One region of the Ectothiorhodospira sp. BSL-9 genome, then DNA from elsewhere that is predicted to be linked to it. Evidence: predicted binding sites of a transcription regulator. Region 1 holds the regulator's gene; each other region holds the start of a gene.
The links. Region 1 encodes sigma-54, which starts transcription at its own class of promoters, with help from an activator protein. Its sites were predicted from a motif close to TGGCANGNTNCNTGCTT; they were not measured.
Positions count from the first base shown of each region.

Region 2: the regulator sigma-54 is predicted to act here: its motif matches at 2,015-2,031, upstream of nifL (nitrogen fixation negative regulator NifL).
Region 3: the regulator sigma-54 is predicted to act here: its motif matches at 1,557-1,573, upstream of nifV (homocitrate synthase).

Region 1 is NZ_CP011994.1:431,094-435,278, forward strand. It holds gene lptC (LPS export ABC transporter periplasmic protein LptC) at 1-360, shown strand, start outside; gene lptA (lipopolysaccharide transport periplasmic protein LptA) at 347-886, shown strand; gene lptB (LPS export ABC transporter ATP-binding protein) at 883-1,608, shown strand; gene ECTOBSL9_RS02235 (RNA polymerase factor sigma-54) at 1,775-3,274, shown strand; gene hpf (ribosome hibernation-promoting factor, HPF/YfiA family) at 3,337-3,660, shown strand; gene ECTOBSL9_RS02245 (PTS sugar transporter subunit IIA) at 3,668-4,135, shown strand; gene hprK (HPr(Ser) kinase/phosphatase) at 4,140-4,185, shown strand, end outside.
Region 2 is NZ_CP011994.1:2,401,104-2,405,288, forward strand. It holds gene rsxC (electron transport complex subunit RsxC) at 1-618, opposite strand, end outside; gene ECTOBSL9_RS11235 (RnfABCDGE type electron transport complex subunit B) at 629-1,156, opposite strand; gene rsxA (electron transport complex subunit RsxA) at 1,182-1,751, opposite strand; gene nifL (nitrogen fixation negative regulator NifL) at 2,072-3,640, shown strand; gene nifA (nif-specific transcriptional activator NifA) at 3,660-4,185, shown strand, end outside.
Region 3 is NZ_CP011994.1:3,373,035-3,377,219, reverse strand. It holds gene nifU (Fe-S cluster assembly protein NifU) at 1-190, shown strand, start outside; gene nifS (cysteine desulfurase NifS) at 194-1,402, shown strand; gene nifV (homocitrate synthase) at 1,609-2,778, shown strand; gene nifW (nitrogenase-stabilizing/protective protein NifW) at 2,801-3,133, shown strand; gene ECTOBSL9_RS15420 (nitrogen fixation protein NifZ) at 3,191-3,646, shown strand; gene nifM (nitrogen fixation protein NifM) at 3,679-4,185, shown strand, end outside.

The DNA of each region.
Region 1 (4,185 bases):
GAGCAACGCCAGGCAGACCGTTCCAGCCATGTGGAGGCCCCGGTGCTGATCATGGAACACCCCCCCGCTCCCGACTGGACCCTGCGTTCCGAACGCGGCTGGGTTTCACCCGCTGGCGACGAGGTGCAGCTGCTGGGCAACGTGCGCCTGAACCGCCCCGAGGCCCCCGATCACCCCCCCATCACCATCACCAGCCGGGATGTCACCGTATGGACCCTTTCCCGCCAGGCGCAAACCGACGCCCTGGCCCGTATGGTGAGCACTCACCGCGAGGCAGAAGGGGTGGGCATGACTTTGGATCTGACCCGGGATACCCTGGAACTTGAGAGTCAGGTAAGAGGCACCTATGTTCCGCACTGACATCCCCACGGGCCCGCACCTGGCGGGGCTGCTATTGGCCGTTTCGCTGGCCTGGATGCCTGCCGCACAGGGCCAGCACGACCCCGATCTGCCCATCCGCATCGAGGCGGATCGCGCCAGCCTGGACGATCAGCGGGGGGTGAGTGTTTACAAGGGTAACGTCACCATCACCCAGGGCGACACCGTCATCACGGGCGACGAGGTGACAGTGCATGCCCCCCAGCGGCAACTCCAGCGCATGGTCTCCGAAGGACGCCTGGCCACCCTGACCACGCGGGATGAATCCAACCGCGAGGTTCGCGCCGAGGCACGACGCATGGAGTTCTTTCCGGATGGACCGCGGGTGGTGCTCACCGGCGAGGCCCGGGTATGGCAGGGGGACGACGAATTCCGCGGCAGCAGCATCGTCTATAACCTGGAGGCCGCCACCCTTGAAGCCAGCACCGGTGACACAGGCCGGGTAGAGGCCATCTTCGCACCCCGTGACCGTGATCGCTCTCGCCCAGAGGACGGCGACACGCCATGAGCCGCCTGGAGACCGACAAGCTGGTCAAGCGTTACCGGGCGATCAAACCCGTGGACGGCGCCTCCATCCACATCAATAGTGGGGAGGTGGTGGGCCTGCTGGGCCCCAATGGCGCTGGCAAGACCACCTGCTTCTACATGATCGTGGGCCTGGTACCCTGCGACGAAGGCCAGATCCGCCTGGACGGCCGCGACATCACCCGACTGCCCATGCACGCAAGGGCCCGCATGGGCGTGGGCTATCTCCCCCAGGAGCCCTCGGTATTCCGCAAGCTCTCCGTGGCAGACAACATCATGGCTGTGCTGGAGGTCCGCCGCGACCTCAACAAGGCCCAGCGTCTGGAGAAGATGGAATCCCTGCTGGAGGAGTTCCAGATCCAGCACATCCGCGACAACGCCGGGGTCAGTCTCTCCGGTGGCGAACGACGGCGCGTGGAGATCGCCCGTGCCCTGGCCACCGAGCCGGCCTTCATCCTTCTGGACGAGCCCTTCGCCGGCGTGGACCCCATCTCGGTGATCGAGATCCAGCGGATCATCACCCATCTCACGTCACGGAACATCGGTGTACTGATCACCGACCACAATGTGCGCGAGACCCTGGGCATCTGCAACCGGGCCTACATCCTCAGTGGCGGGCACATCATCAGCCAGGGCGCGCCGGAAGACGTACTGGCCGACCCGCAGGTCCGCCGCGTCTATCTAGGGGAGAACTTCCGCCTGTGAAGCCGAGACTCCCCATTCAGCGTGCGGTTTTCGGGACATGGGTCCCATTTTTGCTGGCACACCGTATAATCTCTCTTGAAAGCATCATTTACGCCGGGGGCCTGCCCCCGCCTTCATCATCAGGCATCAAAGACCCGGGCCCCGGCCCGATGGCGCGCGTCGTGCTATGTTGAAACCGTCCGTCCAGCTCCGGCTGGGTCAAAACCTGACCATGACCCCGCAGCTGCAGCAGGCCATTCGCCTGCTGCAGCTCTCGACGCTGGAATTGCAGGCCCAGATCCAGGAGACCCTGGAAATCAATCCCATGCTCGAGGCCGTGGAGGGCACGGAGGCAGATCAGGAGACCGCCAGCGAGGAGCCTCGCGAGCAGGAGCAGGCCGATACCTCCGAGGCAGCAGAAGCAGCGGAGGCCGCCGCCGAGACGGAAGGCAACGCCGAGGGCAGTCAGGAGCAGATCCCCGACGAATTACCGGTGGACAGCAACTGGGACGACATCTACGATGTGCCCCCTTCCAGCGCCGGACAGTCGGATCACGACGGGCGCGACCTTTTCGAGAACCAGACCGGACCCTCGGAAAGCCTGCATGAACACCTCATGTGGCAGGTGCATTTGTCGTCCATGAGTGAGCGTGACCGGGCCATTGCCTTGACCATCATTGATTCCATTAACGAAGACGGCTATCTGGCCGAACCCATCGAACAGATCCACGCAGCCCTGGCCACGGACCGGGAGATGGACCTGGAACTGGACGAGGTGGAAGCCGTGCTGAACATGGTTCAGCACCTGGACCCGGTGGGCGTGGGCGCACGTGACCTGGCCGAATGCCTGGGCCTGCAACTGGCCCAGTTCCCGGAGGACACACCCTGGCTGACCGAGGCCCGCACCCTGGCCCGTGAACACCTGGACGCTCTGGGTGCACGTGATTACAAGGGCGTGCAGCGGCGCCTGGGGCTGGATGATGGCGAGTTGCAGCAGGTGATCGCCCTGATTCAGACACTGAACCCGCGCCCAGGCGGGGTCATCAGCAGCAGTTCGCCCGAATACATCATTCCCGATGTCTTCGTGCGCAAGCGAGAGGGCCGCTGGCAGGTGGAGCTCAACCCGGAAATCGCGCCACGCTTGCGGGTCAACCCCCTGTATGCCAGTTTCGTGCGCCGCGCCGATTCCAGCCAGGACAACACCTACATGCGCAACAGCCTCCAGGAGGCCCGCTGGTTCATCAAGAGCCTGCAAAGCCGCAACGAGACTCTGCTACGGGTGGGCACCGCCATTGTCGAGCACCAGCGTGCCTTCCTGGAATACGGTGACGAGGCCATGAAACCTCTGGTGCTGCGCGATATTGCCGAACAACTGGAGATGCATGAGTCCACCATCTCCCGGGTGACCACCCAGAAATTCATGCATACCCCCCGGGGTATCTACGAATTCAAGTATTTCTTCTCCAGCCATGTGGGCACGGCCGACGGCGGTGAGTGTTCAGCCACCGCGATCCGCGCCATGATCCGCAAGCTGGTTGCCGAAGAGCCCCAGGGCAAGCCCATGAGTGACAGCAAGATCGCCCAGGTCCTGGTGGATCGGGGTATTCATGTGGCACGACGCACCGTGGCCAAGTACCGTGAGGCCATGGCCATTCCGCCATCCAACGAACGCAAGCGGCTCGTCTGAAGCAAACCCACGCAGCCGTCCTGCTCATTACCCATCCCTACCTATTTCCAAGGAGTCATCTCATGCAGATCAACCTCACCGGTCATCACGTCGACCTGACCGACGCCCTGCGCAACTACGTCAACGAGAAGTTCGAGCGCCTGGAGCGGCATTTTGACAACGTCATCGACGTGCACGTGATCCTGACCGTGGAGAAGCTGCAGCAAAAGGCCGAGAGCAACCTGTTGCTCAGCGGTAACAGCATCCATGCCGAGGCCAGCCACACGGACATGTACGCCGCCATCGACGCCCTGGTGGACAAACTGGATCGCCAGGTGGTGAAGCACAAGGAGAAGCTCAAGGACCACCACCGGGCTGAAGGCTCCCACCGCAACCACATCGAGTGAACGCTTCATGAACATCGGTGATCTTCTCGCCCCTGAGCGGGTGCACTGCCAGACGGACGTGAGCAGTAAGAAACGTGCGCTGGAGATGCTGGGCGAGATGCTCTCCAATCATCTGCCCAAGCTCACCCAGGGCGAGATCTTCGACAGCCTGCTGGCCCGGGAGCGCCTGGGCAGCACGGGCCTGGGGCATGGCGTGGCCATCCCCCATGGTCGTCTGGCCGGCGCCAGCGAGGCCTGTGCCGCGCTGCTCAAGCTGGAAAAGGGCGTCGACTACGATGCCCCAGACAGTGAGCCGGTGGACATCCTGTTCGCGCTGGTGGTGCCGGCAGACTGCACAGACGAGCATCTTCAGATCCTCGCGTTGCTGGCCAGGATGTTCTCCGATCCGGAGACGCTGGCCCGGCTGCGCAGCACCTCCGGCCCTTCGGACCTGCTGACTCTGGTGCAGGAATGGGACACCGAAGACACCGGATGACCCCATGACCGACTCGCTCACCGTCAGCAACATCATGGAGGTCATGGAGG
Region 2 (4,185 bases), 1.6 Mb from region 1:
GGTGTGCCGGGCCCCCAGGGCATGGCGCATGATGCGTACACCGTCGATGACTTCCTGGGTGCGTTCCCGCATCAGGCGGTCGTCGCAGGTGAGGTAGGGTTCGCATTCGGAGCCGTTGATCACCAGGGTGTCGATGGTGTGGCGGCTGCCCAGGTTGAGCTTGATGGCGGCGGGGAAGGTGGCGCCGCCCATGCCCACCACACCCGCCTCCGCCACGCGCTGGGCGATCACTTCCGGTTCCAGGTTGAGGGCGTGCTCGGGCTCGGGTTCGTCCATCCAGCGGTCGTCGCCGTCGGGTTCGATGACGATGGTCTGTACCGGCAGGCCGCTGGGATGAGGGGCCGGGTGGGGTTCCACGGCCACCACGGTGCCCGAGGTGGGGGCATGCACCGCCGCCGAGACGGGGCCGGTGCCCGCAGCGATCATCTCTCCCTTGAGCACTTTTTGACCTGCCTGCACCCGTGGTTGGGCAGCGGCGCCGATGTGCTGTTGCACGGGCACATACAGGCGCTCGGGCAAGGGCAGGGTCTCGATGGGCAGGTGGCTGGTGGCCTGTTTGCGGTCTTCCGGGTGCACACCGCCCTGGAACGCCCGGCGCTTGAAGATGCGTGAGAACATGACAGTCACCTCAGCGGGCTTGGGGTTTGGGCCAGCGCCATGTGCGCAGGGTGGGGGTTTCCGTGACCAGCACCAGGCCATTGGTGGGGCACACCTCCACGCACTTGCCACAGCCGTTGCAGGCTTCCGTGAACACCGTGTGGATCTGCCGATTGGCACCCATGATGGCGTCGGTGGCGCACACCTTGTAACAGCGGGTGCAACCGTTGCACTGATCCTCCTTGATGCGCGCAAAGGCGGGTGCTTCCTCCTCCATGCCCGACAGATCCACGCTCACCGAGAGCTTGTCCGCCAGTTGCTGGGCCAGGGCCTTGCCGCCCGGTGGGCAAAGGGTCACGGGAGCCTCATGGGCGGCCAGGGCCTGGGCAGCGCTGGAGCAACCGGGCAGGCCGCACTGGCCGCAGTTGGTGCCCGGCAGCATGTCCTCGATCTCGTCGACCAAGGGGTCTTTCTCCACCTTCAGATACTTGGCGGCCATGCCCAGGGAATAACCCAGGAGCAGGCCCATGGCGGTCAGGACAACGATGGCTGCGTACATGGTGTGATCTCCTGTTCGGGTGGCGTCAGGCGAAGTCGAGGCCGGCGAAACCCATGAAGCCCAGCGACAACAGCCCGGCGACAATGAAGGCGATGGGGGCACCGGCGAATGCTGCCGGCACATTGTTCACGGCCAGGCGCTCGCGAAGACCGGCGAAGATGACCATCACCAGGGTGAAACCCAGGGCGGCACCGAAACCAAAGGTCACGCTTTGCAGAAAACCATGACCTTCCTGGATGTTGAGCAGGGCCACGCCGAGCACGGCGCAATTGGTGGTGATCAGCGGCAGAAAGATCCCCAGCACCCGATGCAGGGCCGCGCTGGTCTTGCGGATGACCAGTTCGGTGAACTGCACCACGGCGGCGATCACCAGGATGAAGGAGAGGATGCGCAGAAAGCCCAGGTCCAGGGGCGCGAGCACGAAATGCTCCAGCAGCCAGCCGGCCACCGAGGCCAGGGTGAGCACGAAGGTGGTGGCCAGGCCCATGCTCAGGGCCGTGTCCAGCTTGTTGGACACGCCCATGAAGGGGCACAGCCCCAGGAACTGCACCAGCACCACGTTGTTCACCAGGGCTGTGCCCAGAAGTAGCAGCATAAACTCCGTCACGGTGTTCACCTCGCTTGGATTGAGGGGGTATGTGCATCTTGCGTGCCAAGGGGGGAATGCACTCTTTAGGCGCACCGTTTATGGGGGTTTGTGGCGGGCTTGCACCATGGTGGTGCAGGTGGTGCTGTGAGGATCGCGACAGGCAGAGCCGCCGGTTCGCAGTGATGTGAGGTAACCGACAATGTCCCCACCGGGAGCCATGGGGCCTGAGGGCTGCATTCAGGGTGGGGGAGCAGGATCAGGGTGATGTATGGCCCGGCTCTTGCATTAGTGAACGTCACACAGCTGCATCGCCACGAGACCTCGCCATGACCCGACCCCATCACCCCTTCCAACCGGCCAACGATCACACCATTCGCGTCGGCGAGGGCGCGTTGCCGGCACGGTTGTTCTTCGAGGCGGTGGAACAATCCTCCGTGGCCATTTCCATCACCGATGCCAAGGCCAACATCCTCTATGCCAACCCGGCCTTCACCCGGGTGACCGGTTACGAGGCAGCGGAAGTCATGGGTGTGAACGAATCCCTGCTCTCGGATCGCCGCACGCCCAGTCTGGTCTACGAGACCCTCTGGGGCCGTTTGCGTCAGCTCAAGCCCTGGACCGGGGTGCTGGTGAATCGTCGCAAGGATGGCCGGCGCTACCTGGCTGAGTTGAGCATCGCCCCGGTGCTGGATACCCAGGGTCATCTCACCCATTACCTGGGCATGCACCGGGATGTGACCGAGATGCATCAACTGGAGGAGCAGGTGCGCAATCAAAAGGCCCTGATCGAGTCCGTGGTGGATGCCGAGCCGGTGGTCATCGCCCTGCTGGACGAGGCGGGCCGGGTGGTGCTGGACAACCAGGAGTACAAGAAACTGGCGGGAGACATGCGCGGCCAGGAACCCGCCGAGGCCTTCCTCTCCGCCCTCTCCGAAAGCATGGGGGAGGCCTTCGAGAAGGCTCGCAGCAGTGGCCAGGGTTTTGTGGATCATGAGGTACAGTTCGATCCAGGCGCGGGCCGCGCACCCCGCTGGTTCTCCTGCTCCGGCACCTGGATTCGTGAGCGCGACAGCAGCGCCGATGCCTTCTTCGAACCCCGCAAGGTGGAATATCTCATGCTGGTGGCCAAGGAGGTCACCGAGCTCAAGCGGCAGCAGGAGGAGATGCGCATGAATGCCCTGAGGGCGCTCACCGCCGAGAGCGAGCTGGTGGAGAGCATGCGCGAGACCCTGACCGGCGCCGTCTATCAGATGCAGGGGCCTGTCAACATGATTGCCGCCGCCACCCAGTTGCTGGAGCGGCGCCAGGGGGAGGGCACCGCCGACCCCCTGTTGAATGTGTTGCAGGAGGCCCTGGCATCCGGTCGTCAGGCCCTGCAGACCCTGGAAAACTGCATCCCCGAGGAGCGGGACGAGGCCATCATCCCGGTGAATCTCAATGCCCTGCTGCGAGAGGTGCTGGGCCTGTCCACCCGTCGCTTGCTCACCTCCGGCGTGGTGGTGGACTGGGATCCGGCGCCGGTGCTGCCCAACGTGCTGGGTCGGGAAGGCCGGCTGCGGGGGATGTTCAAGCAATTGGTGGACAACGCCCTGGATGCCCTGGATGACAGCGGCACCGGTCGCCGCGAGATCCGCATTGCCACCCAGGCCCTGGATGATGCTGTTCAGGTGGTCATCCAGGACTCCGGACCGGGTATCCCCGAGTCCATGCGGCTACGGGTGTTCGAACCCTTCGTCAGCACCAAGGGCCGCAGTGGCAGCGGGGCAGGGATGGGGCTGCCCATGGTGCAGGAGGTGGTGAACCAGCACGCGGGTCTGGTGGAGGTGGACCCCACCTGCCTGGAAGGCTGCCGCATCCGCCTGCAGTTCCCCAACGCCTCACAGCGCAAACTCTGACATCACTCCAGGAAAATCCATGGTGATCTCTCCTACGGCAGTCGGCACGACGCGGCGCTCGCGCGCCCAAGTGATCGAAATGCATCTGGACACGCTTTATCAGGTGAGCCAGGTGCTCAGTTGTTCATCCGGATTACAGGACATCCTCTCCGGCGTGCTGCATGTGCTGCACGAATCCTCGGACATGCGTTGCGGCATGGTGTCGCTGCTGGATCCGGCCACGGGTGAACTCATGGTGGGCGCTGCCCACACGGGTACGCGGGAGAAGGTGGACAAGGTGCGCTACCGCCCCGGCGAGGGCTTGATGGGGGGCATCCTCAAGGAAGGGGATACGGTCGTGGTGGGTCGCATCGCCGATGAGCCCCGGTTTCTCGATCGCATGGGGCTGTACGCCCCGGACCTGCCTTTTGTGGGAGTGCCCATTCGGGTGGGTGAGGACAATCCCATTGGGGTGCTGGCCGCCCAGCCCATTTGCGGGGATGACGGTCTGCTGGAAGAGCGCGCCCGTTTCCTGGAGATGGTGGCCAACCTGCTGGCCCAGACCG
Region 3 (4,185 bases), 610 kb from region 1:
CGTGACCGGCTACACCAAGGCGGGTGGCGGTTGCTCCACCTGTCATGAAGGGATCGAGGAAGTCCTCACCCGGGTGCTGGCGGAAAAGGGAGAGGCGTTTGATCCGGAAAACCACGCCACCGAGGCACCGCGGCCCAGCAACGGGGCCCTGCCTCCCATGAATGTGCGTGTCATGGCCATGGGGGAATAGACGATGAAACCCATCTACATGGACAACAACGCCACCACCTGCGTGGATCCCCTGGTGGTGGAGGCCATGCTGCCGTTTCTGACCGAGCAGTTTGGCAATCCCTCTTCCATGCACAGTTTTGGCGATCAGGTAGGGCGGGCTCTGAAGCAGGCCCGCGAGCAGGTGCAGGCGCTTGTGGGGGCCGAACATGCCTCGGAGATCATCTTTACCTCCTGTGGCACCGAGTCGGATTCCACGGCCATCCTGTCCGCCGTGCGTGCCCAGCCCCAGCGGCGGGAGATCATCACCACCGAGGTGGAGCATCCGGCGATACTCAATGTCTGCGAGCAGCTGGAAAAGGAGGGCTACACCATCCATCGCCTGGGCGTCGACGGTCAGGGTCGCCTGGATCTGGCTCACTACCGCCAGGTGTTGTCGGATCAGGTGGCCCTGGTATCAGTGATGTGGGCCAATAACGAGACGGGCACCCTGTTTCCGGTGGAGAGCATGGCCGAGATGGCCCGCGCCAAGGGTGTGATGTTCCACACCGATGCGGTTCAGGCCGTGGGCAAGCTGCCCATCGATCTCAAGTACACCTGCATCGACATGCTCTCCATCTCGGGTCACAAGCTGCATGCACCCAAGGGTGTGGGGGTGTTGTATGTACGGCGTGGCTTGAGGTTCCGGCCAATGCTGCGTGGTGGGCATCAGGAGCGGGGGCGTCGTGCCGGCACGGAGAACGTGCCGGGCATCATTGCCCTGGGCAAGGCTGCGGAACTGGCCTTGAGCCATCTGGACGAGGAGCGCCAGCGGGTGCGCGCCCTGAGAAATCGCCTGGAGGCCGGGTTGCTGGAACAGATCCCCAATGCCTTTGTAACCGGGGATGTGGACAACCGCCTGCCCAACACGCTGAACATGGCCTTTGAATACATTGAGGGCGAAGGCATCCTGCTCATGCTCAATCATCAGGGTATCGCGGCGTCCAGCGGTTCTGCCTGCACCTCCGGCTCTCTGGAGCCCTCCCATGTGATGCGGGCGATGGGGATTCCCTACACCGCTGCCCATGGGTCGGTGCGGTTTTCGTTGTCCCGCTTCAATACGGAGGAGGAGGTGGATCGGGTGATCCAGGTGATGCCGGAGATCGTCTCCCGTTTGCGCAAGATGTCGCCGTATTGGGGTGAGAATGGCCCGGTGGAGAATCCCGAACAGGCGTTTGCGCCAGCCTATGCCTGATGGTGGTGGAAAGGGTGGGGGGATTCGTGACTGATTTTCCCCTCACCCCAAACCATGTAGCAAATCCCACAATCCTCTCCCGGAAGTCGCATAACCACGCTTGGCATACCCGTCGACCGGCTAGAAAGTATCTAAAAATCAACTGTATGTGAGTTGGCACGAAACTCGCAGTATCCCTCCCGGAACCTGTACCGAGCGAGCCGCCAATGAGCCACCCTCCTGCCATCGTCATCGACGACACCACCCTTCGGGACGGCGAACAATCCGCCGGCGTTGCCTTCAACGATGCCGAGCGTATTGCCATTGCCCGTGGGCTGGATGAACTGGGCGTGCCGGAACTGGAGGTGGGCATCCCCTCCATGGGGGACGAGGAACGCGACTCCATCCGTTTGCTGGCAGGCCTGGGACTTAACGCCCGCCTGCTGGTCTGGAGCCGCATGCGCACCGATGATCTGAAATGCTGCGCCCATCTGGGGGTGGATATGGTGGATCTGTCCATTCCCGTGTCTGATCAGCAGATTACCCGCAAGCTCGGACGCAGTCGGGAGTGGGTGCTGGACTGCATCCGGCGCCATGTGGCCGAGGCCCTGGAACTGGGCCTGGAGGTAGGCGTGGGGGGGGAGGATGCCTCCCGGGCCGATGTGGATTTCCTGTCACGGGTGATGGAGACGGCACAACAGGCCGGCGCCCGACGTTTTCGGTTTGCCGACACCGTGGGCATCCTTGAGCCCTTTACCGTCCTGGAACGCATGCGCCGGCTTCGGGCCACTTCGGACCTGGAAATCGAGATGCATGCCCATGATGATCTGGGACTGGCCACGGCCAACAGTCTGGCCGCTGCCCTGGGAGGGGCCACCCATGTGAACACCACGGTCAACGGCATTGGGGAGCGGGCCGGCAACGCTGCCCTGGAAGAAGTGGTGCTGGGCCTGCGGCAGTTGCACGGCATCGAGACCGGCGTGGATCTGCGTCGTTTTCAAACCTTGTCCCACTTGGTGGAAACCGCCACCGGCCATCCCATTCATTGGCAGAAAAGCCTGGTAGGCGAGGGCGTCTTCACCCACGAAGCCGGCATCCATGTGGACGGTCTGCTCAAGGACCCGGCCAATTACCAGGGTGTGGACCCGGCGGAACTGGGCCGGGAGCATCGGCTGGTGCTGGGCAAGCACTCAGGCAGCAGTGCGGTGATCCAGGCCTATGCACGTCTGGGAATCACGCTGGGCCGTCCCGAGGCCACCCTGCTGCTATCCAGAATCCGAAGCGCTGCCTCGCGGACCAAGCGGGCACCTACCGAGCGTGAATTGGCGCTGTGGTATCAGGAACTGGATAGCCTGGCCGCCGCCCCCACATCAACCGCGCATCACGCCCTCACCTGAAACCCCCAAAGAGGATCACGCCATGAACGCTGAAACCCTGCAAGACGACCTCCAGGATCTGGAATCCGCCGAGGATTTTCTGGAGTACTTCGACATCCCCTACGATGAGGCCACGGTGAAGGTGAACCGCCTGCATATCCTGCAGCGTTTCCACGACTACCTGGCTGCTCAGACACCGGGAGAATCCGGCGATGCCGGTGCCTTGAGGGACCTGTACCGGGGCCTGCTGGCCCAGGCCTACACTGATTTCGTGAACTCCGATGCCCAGACCGAGAAGGTTTTCAAGGTGTTCCAGCGCCCCCCTCCGGGCGTGGCCTACGTGCCCCTGGACGAGGCCTTCGGCCGCAAGTCGTGAACCCATCGATGGGCACCAGCCCAAGTCTCAAGGAATGGCAAGGATAAGGAACTGCACATGAAGCCCATGTATGAATATGGTGAACGGGTGCGTGTGGTGCGCCCGGTCCGCAACGATGGCAGCTACCCGGGCATGGACCGGGGGAGTCTGCTGGTGCCCAGGGGCAGTGTCGGCGTGGTGATCGATATGGGCAGATTCCTTCAGGATCAGATCATCTACACCGTCAACTTCATGGAGCATGGTCGTATCGTTGGCTGCCGCCAGGAGGAGTTGCTGGATGCCGATGCCCATTGGGTGCCCACCCGCTACGAGTTCCGCGACAAGGTGACGCCCCGGGTGCCGCTTGGCATCAAGGGGCAGCCGGTGGTGGAGGCCGGTGTGGTGGGCGAGGTCTGCAAGGTGCTGCGGGACCTGCCCGATGGGGTGGAGTACCACGTGAATTTTGAGGGGCGTGTCCTGCAGGTCCCGGAATCGGCCCTTGGGGACCCCCCGGGGGAAGACATGACATCGTGAATCGACATCAAGCATTTTGAGCGGGAGGCTGTATGACGCCCACACTGGAACATCGCCCGGAACTGGCCTACATTGAACTGCGCACGGCGCTGGACAGCTTCGAGAAGCCCCTGGGTAAACTGGATGAGGCAGAGCGACAGACTGTGCGCGCCCGCTCGGCTCGGGCCTACGAGATCGGTGCCCGGGCGCTGGCATCGGACCAGGCGCCGGATGTGCACGTGCCGCAGGAGACGCTGGACCATGCCCTGGCGGAGATTCGCGGTCGCTACCCGGACGAGGCGGGCTTTGCGGCGGAACTGGAGGCTCATGGGTTCGACCTGGCCAGCTTCCGGGAGGCGCTGCATCGGGAGCTGCGCCTGGAAGCGATGCTGGATCGCGTGGCCAACCGCTCGGCCCAGGTCAGCGATGTGGATGTGAAGCTCTTCTACTACCTGCACCTGGAGCGATTCCAGGTGCCCGAATCACGCACCGTGCGTCAGATCCTGATCACCATCAACCCGGACTACCCTGAAAACACCCGCGAGCGGGCACGACAGCGA